DNA from 2 places in the Shewanella sp. SM74 genome. Region 2 is predicted to be linked to the other one. Evidence: riboswitches for the same ligand, from Rfam matches in the RefSeq annotation. Region 2 holds a riboswitch; the other holds the start of a gene.
What was found. Region 2 has a riboswitch for lysine ahead of L5M49_RS04005 (Na+/H+ antiporter NhaC family protein). Riboswitches for the same ligand answer to the same signal wherever they lie in the genome.

Region 1 (3,421 bases), on a different contig from region 2:
CTTCAGCGCCAGCGCTGTTGACACGAGTCAGAAGGTTACGAGCACGAATCGTTAATTCACGTGGGTTGAACGGCTTGGTAATATAATCGTCCGCGCCAATTTCAAGTCCAAGAATTTTGTCGACTTCGTTGTCACGACCTGTCAGGAAGATAAGACCGATGTTGTTGATTTCACGTAGTTCACGTGCCAACAATAGACCATTCTTACCTGGCAAGTTAATGTCCATAACGACCAAGTTAATTTTGTTTTCCTGCATAGCCTTATGCATTTCTGCGCCATCATTGGCCTCAGTTACCACATACCCTTCTGCCTCGAAAATACTTCTCAGCGTGTTACGGGTAACGGCTTCATCTTCAACGATCAGAATGTGCGGATTTTGCATATTATTTACCTAAATTTTAATCAGTTTATACTAACCAATAAGAGCAACTTACTTCGGGCTCTTATATTCATAAAAGCGTTGATACTTCCTTGAACTGCTTTGTGCTCAAAAGGAAAATCTTTACGGTGACATCTATATCTGGATGTAGATTAAGTGCACGTTTAAGTGTAATACGAGAAAACGTAATCAGTACCAACTTCGATAAGCAATAGTTAGAATAAGTTCCTTAACTATTGTTTTTTTTAAATGTTTAAAAGACAAATCAAATGTAGAACAGATTTTAAACAGATGCCCGGTCAGTTCACGTTACTTTAAGCGATATATGTAACAAACTGTATTGAACGATAAGCATCTTGCTCAATCTGTTTCAACTCACCAGTACGTACATTGTACTCGTTTTAGTCATTTGTTAACAAATGAAATGTTAACAAATTTTAGGTGAGCAGGGGTTTTTACCATGATATTTACTTTAGCTATTGATTAGTATAACTAATGTATTTCTTATTCCTGTGAGCCAGTTCACGCCTCTTTGGATTTTACAATCACTCTGCTACACTAGCTTGGGTTCATTTTTCGACTAGACTACCAATGGACAATACGACTCAAAATTTGTGGCAATGTTACCAAGCGCCGTTGTTTCTGCTGACTCAAGCATTATCCTGTGATTTTTCCTTTGCTGTTATTACCGCTCATAATCCCGCTTCAAAGCTTCTCTCTCCTAGCCAAAACCGTTTACTCGATCGCCAACTTCTCCGTGAAATTGAATTACTCGGTAGCCCTTATCGTGCTTTAGTGGGCGCTGCACCGGATTTATCCCACATGGAAAAAAGTTGGGCCGTGTTTATCGATAGAACGATGGCATTGCAATTGGGTAAGAAATTTAATCAATATGCGATTTATGTTGTCGAACAAGGGGATGTGAGCTTAGTGCCTTGCACCTTGGATGGACATGATGAAGTGTGTTTAGGCAAATTTAGAGATTATGTGCAGCTGGTATACGAGCTACCCGATTTGAACATTTAGTTGTTTTCAAAAGATTTTATTTAAATTGTTCATTTGTTATGAAATTAGCATTGACTTCATTAGGGGTTTATTGCTACTTTTTTCGTCCCTTTCCTAGGAAAGGAACAGAAGAGGAGCGTTAACTAGGTAGTCGGTCAGAGGAGCACAAACTCCATCGATGACTGATGAGGGAGATTAACGCCGAGGCATAGATATGGTTGCTGCATGTTTATGTCGGTCGCTCAGGCTGAATCCTGACGATTGTCACCTGTAATTGGTGGAGAGCTTCTGGTGACGATTGCTGTTTCCCTTCTTTTGGGGTGCGTTATCATTGAGCACCAGGCTCTTCGAACGAAGTCAGTTCGGAGTGTGATCATGTTAGTTAATCAATATCTTATTCAATCTGCATTTATTTGTTGCCCTACGTGTTTCACGGAGGTGCGCTAATGTCCCTCGTTGTTGCAAAATTTGGTGGCACCTCAGTCGCCGACTATAACGCTATGAATCGCTGTGCCGACATAGTGTTAGCTAATCCTCATTGTCGTTTAGTCGTGGTCAGCGCTTCGAGCGGCGTGACGAATCTACTAGTGGAATTGACCCAAGAATCGATCAACGACGATGGCCGATTACAGCGATTAAAACAAATTGCCCAAATTCAATATGCGATTTTAGATAAGCTCGGTCGTCCTAACGATGTGGCCGCCGCATTAGATAAATTATTGAGTCGCATGTCGGTATTGAGTGAAGCGCTCGCATCACAACGCAGCAAAGCGACTATGGATGAGTTGTTGTCCCTCGGTGAGCAATGTTCTTCGGCGTTGTTTTCGGCGGTGATCCGCGAGAAAGGTGTCAACTCAAGTGCCTTCGATGTGCGCCGAGTATTACGTACTGACAGTCACTTTGGCCGCGCCGAACCTCAGGTCGAGCAGATTGCGACTCTAGCTCGTGATTATCTACAGCCACTGTTAGCGGAACAAGTGATTGTCACGCAAGGCTTTATCGGTGCCGATGAAGCCGGTCAAACGACCACGTTAGGTCGTGGTGGTAGTGATTATTCTGCTGCACTGTTAGCTGAAGCGTTACGCGCCTCAGCGGTAGAGATTTGGACCGATGTCGCGGGGATTTATACAACGGATCCTCGTTTGGCGCCCAATGCCTTTCCGATTGCAGAGATCAGTTTCAATGAGGCTGCCGAGATGGCGACCTTTGGTGCCAAGGTATTGCATCCAGCGACTATTCTTCCTGCCGTTCGTCAGCAAATTCAAGTGTTTGTGGGTTCAAGTAAAGAGCCTGAAAAGGGCGGAACTTGGATCCGTCATCAAGTGGAAGATGCGCCCGTATTCCGCGCTGTGGCTTTGCGCCGCGATCAAACCCTATTAAATCTTCACAGCTTGCAAATGTTGCATGCACAGGGCTTTTTAGCGGAAACCTTTGCGACATTAGCGCGACATAAGATCAGTGTGGATTTGATTACCACATCAGAAGTGAATGTGTCTCTAACCCTAGATAAAACTGGTTCGGATTCAAGTGGACAAGGTCTGTTGAGTGAGGCATTGCTGCAAGAATTATCACAGCATTGTCGTGTGCGAGTTGAAGATGGATTGGCCTTAGTGGCGATTATCGGTAATCGTATTGCGACGACGCCGGGTATTTGTCGTCGTGTGTTTGAAGTGTTAGAACCACACAATGTGCGGATGATTTGCCAAGGTGCCAGCCCACATAATCTGTGTGTGTTAGTGGCAGAATCGGAAGCGGCGCAAGTGGTTAAATCGCTGCATCAAAATCTGTTCGAAGGCGTTTAGTATGTTGCCGACAACATCGTCTCTGCAAATCGGGGAGCTTGCCGCAGGGCAAGCACTCACTTTGCCTATCTACCATTTCAAACCGAGTGACGATAAGGCGACTGGCCCCAAAGTGTATATTCAGGCCAATGTCCACGGTGCTGAAGTACAAGGGAATGCGGTGATTTATCAGTTGATGAAGCAGCTTGAACACTGTGACATCCGCGGCGAAATCACCTTAGTGCCATTGGCGAAT
Region 2 (3,421 bases):
CCGCGGACAAGAGCCAACCACAGAAGGCTTACTTAAACGCCGCGGTCTAGATCAAGCACGCTAAGCTAAGAGTCGATAGCCTTAATGCGATAGGCTAGAGATAAAGACAAACTCAGCCTTAACCAAAAAAAATCAGCCAGCATAATGCTGGCTGATTTATTTTGACTTATTTGTCGTGAACGTTTGCAGTGAAAGGTTTCAATTAACGTCTAGCTAATTGCGCCTTTAGATTTGATTTTAAGTACGATAATACTGATCACAAATGCCACACTACAAGCCACTAAACCCGCGACAACAGACTCGGTAAATCCAAGTGCCACATAACCCACTAAGCTAATAAACGCCGCAATGAGTGCATAAGGTAGCTGAGTCACCACATGGTCGATGTGGTGGCAACTGGCGCCCGTAGACGACAAGATAGTCGTGTCGGAAATTGGCGAGCAATGATCGCCAAATACAGCCCCCGCCAGCACAGAGGCAAGCATAGGCAACATCATGCCAGTGTGACTTCCCATCGCCATATCAGCAGCAATCGGCAACATGATCCCGAACGTACCCCAGCTAGTACCAGTTGAGAACGCAGTAATACCTGCTAGCACAAACATTAAGGCGGGTAAAAACGCGAACGGAATATTTCCTGTTGCTAAACTCGCCATAAACTTACCGGTTTCGAGTTGGCCAATCACACCTGCGATTGTCCAAGCAAATAACAGGATGTAAATCGCCGGCAGCATAGAGCGAGCGCCCTGCACTATACCTTTGACTATCATCAATTTCTCAACGCCTTGCACTAAATTCAATATCAGCGAGACCGCTAGACCAATTAATGCACCAAAGAAAAGTGATGAACTGACATCGGTTTTCTCAAAAGCAGAAATAATATTAAATTCAATCCCTTCCGCCGCGAGTACTTGAGCGCCACTGTTAATCATAAAATAGAGGGTTGCAAATACCAACACGGTAATCGGCAGGAACAGACCTAAAATCTTACCAGTTTCGGCTTCAGGTAAATCCGCGTTCGCCCCAGGCGGTAATCCTTTAGACTCATCGTATAAATTACCACGTTGGGCATTGAGCTCATGCTCACGCATTGGCCCAACATCTAGTCCCATAAAGACAACAAAAAGTAATAATAACAAGGAGAAGATTGCGTAAAAGTTCATCGGGATCATTTGAATAAAAATACTCAAATGACCCGTATCAGCAAAACCATGGGCAGTTAATATCCCGCCAATGAGTGCGATAATATAAGCACCCCAGCTCGAAACTGGAGAAATAACGCACACAGGCGCGGCAGTAGAATCTAATAAATAAGCTAACTTAGCGCGGGAAACATAATAACGATCGGTAACAGGTCGAGCGACCGAACCAACAACTAAACTATTGAAATAATCATCAATAAAAACTACGCAACCTAAAAACATGGTCAATAGTTTAGCGTCACGTTTATTACGTATATGTAAACGAGCCCAATCGGCAAAAGCCCGCGCGCTGCCACTTACGGTAATTAACGCTGTGATCATTCCCAATACAATTAAGAAACCGAGAATATATAAGTTCCACGAATTTAGACCTTTATCAGTCCAAAAAAGCCCTTTAACGCCATTAAATACAAACTCACCCGTTGCTAAAGGTGAAAATTGATTGAGCAATAAAGCACCAATTAAAATACCTAACCCCAAAGAAAGCAGTACACGGCGAGTCAATATCGCCAACACGATAGCCACCGCAGGCGGCAACAAGGAAAGTGCCGAATCGGCATAATTCATAACAGTCATTGATTATTATCTTCGTTAAATACGAATGGAGGGCGACTGAACTGGTGGGAAAAGGCAATAGATACCCAAGGTCACCTGTCCTATCAGTAGCGCTCCATAGTAACTATTCCCAATATCCATATCGGAAAATACTATGGCAGTGCTGCACCTATTAGGTACAACCCCAGCAGTCGATCGTGATAAATCGAACCACTTCGGCACCAAATCCTTTCGCAATCGATCAACGGAATCACCCTACTGATCACTACTAATATTTGGCGCGCCTCTACTTCTAAGAACGCCCGTACGCGGGCGTGAGGCACATAAAAACATAAGCGGCTTAGCAGATGCTACCGCAAAACCACTTAATGTGACCTAGATCACAGATTAAATCAACCGAGACTTGTAATCAGCTCAGGAACCGCCTCAAACAGATCAGCAACGAGTCCATAATCGGCAACTTGGAAAATAGGCGCTTCCGCGTCTTTGTTGATAGCAACGATAACTTTAGCGTCTTTCATGCCGGCTAAATGCTGAATCGCGCCAGAAATACCGACGGCAATATACAAGTTTGGCGCAACGATTTTACCGGTTTGACCCACTTGTAAATCGTTAGGCACAAAACCTGCGTCAACTGCAGCGCGTGATGCGCCAACGGCTGCACCGAGCTTGTCAGCAAGTTGCTCTAACATGCCGAAGTTTTCACCACTGCCCATGCCTCGGCCACCAGATACGATAATGCCAGCATTACCTAATTCTGGACGGGCTGATACCGTCAAGGATTGAGAAACAAACTGAGTTCTCGCTTCAAACACTTTATCGAGTGTCGTCACAGCCGCGCTGTTACCTTCTGGCGCAGCATCAAAGGCACTGGCGCGTACTGTCATCACTTTGATGGCATCATGGCTTTGCACTGTCGCTAAGGCGTTACCCGCATACACAGGGCGCACAAAGGTGTCAGCATTGACGACGGTAATGACTTCAGAGATTTGCGCAACATCTAATAATGCCGCCACACGCGGAAGCGTGTCCTTACCTAAGCTCGAAGCAGAAGCCAGAATGTGGCCATAGTTTGGCGCTAAGTCCACCAGCAATTTGGCAAAATTTTCCGCTAAATGCGCTTCATACACGCTGGCATCGGCAACGAGCACTTGGCTAACGCCTTGTAGCGCTTGTGCAGCTTGGACAACCGCGCCACATTCGTGACCCGCAACCAGTACATGCACTTCATCGCCAATGGCGCGAGCGGCAGTGACGATTTTTGCCGTATCAAGTTTTAGTGCGGCATTATCATGTTCAGCTAATACTAAAATGGCCATTTAGATCACCTTCGCTTCATTTTTTAACTTTTCAACTAGCTCAGCTACCGACGCTACCATTATGCCTGCTTTACGTTCTGCTGGCGGAGTGACCTTCACAACCGTTTGGTGACTCTTTAACGTCACGCCCAAATCAGCGACAGTAAAGACTTCTAATGGCTTACGCTTGGCTTTCATTATGTTAGGTAGTGAAGCGTAACGGGGTTCGTTCAAACGTAGATCAGCGGTCACGACAGCAGGTAAAGGCAGCTTGAGAGTTTGCATGCCGCCGTCAATTTCACGGGTGACTTGTAATGTATTCGCTTCTAATTTGATTTCTGAAGCAAAGGTCGCCTGTGGCATATC

Region 1: linked by a shared signal. The riboswitch ahead of lysC (lysine-sensitive aspartokinase 3) and the one ahead of L5M49_RS04005 (Na+/H+ antiporter NhaC family protein) in region 2 are both predicted to bind lysine.

The regions. Positions count from the first base shown of each region.
Region 1 is NZ_JAKKRZ010000025.1:5,473-8,893, reverse strand. It holds gene arcA (two-component system response regulator ArcA) at 1-382, opposite strand, end outside; gene L5M49_RS19805 (DUF3293 domain-containing protein) at 971-1,405, shown strand; lysine riboswitch at 1,506-1,680, shown strand; gene lysC (lysine-sensitive aspartokinase 3) at 1,831-3,186, shown strand; gene L5M49_RS19795 (succinylglutamate desuccinylase/aspartoacylase family protein) at 3,188-3,421, shown strand, end outside.
Region 2 is NZ_JAKKRZ010000003.1:26,849-30,269, forward strand. It holds gene L5M49_RS04000 (M3 family metallopeptidase) at 1-64, shown strand, start outside; gene L5M49_RS04005 (Na+/H+ antiporter NhaC family protein) at 210-1,778, opposite strand; lysine riboswitch at 1,858-2,054, opposite strand; gene L5M49_RS04010 (electron transfer flavoprotein subunit alpha/FixB family protein) at 2,150-3,076, opposite strand; gene L5M49_RS04015 (electron transfer flavoprotein subunit beta/FixA family protein) at 3,077-3,421, opposite strand, start outside.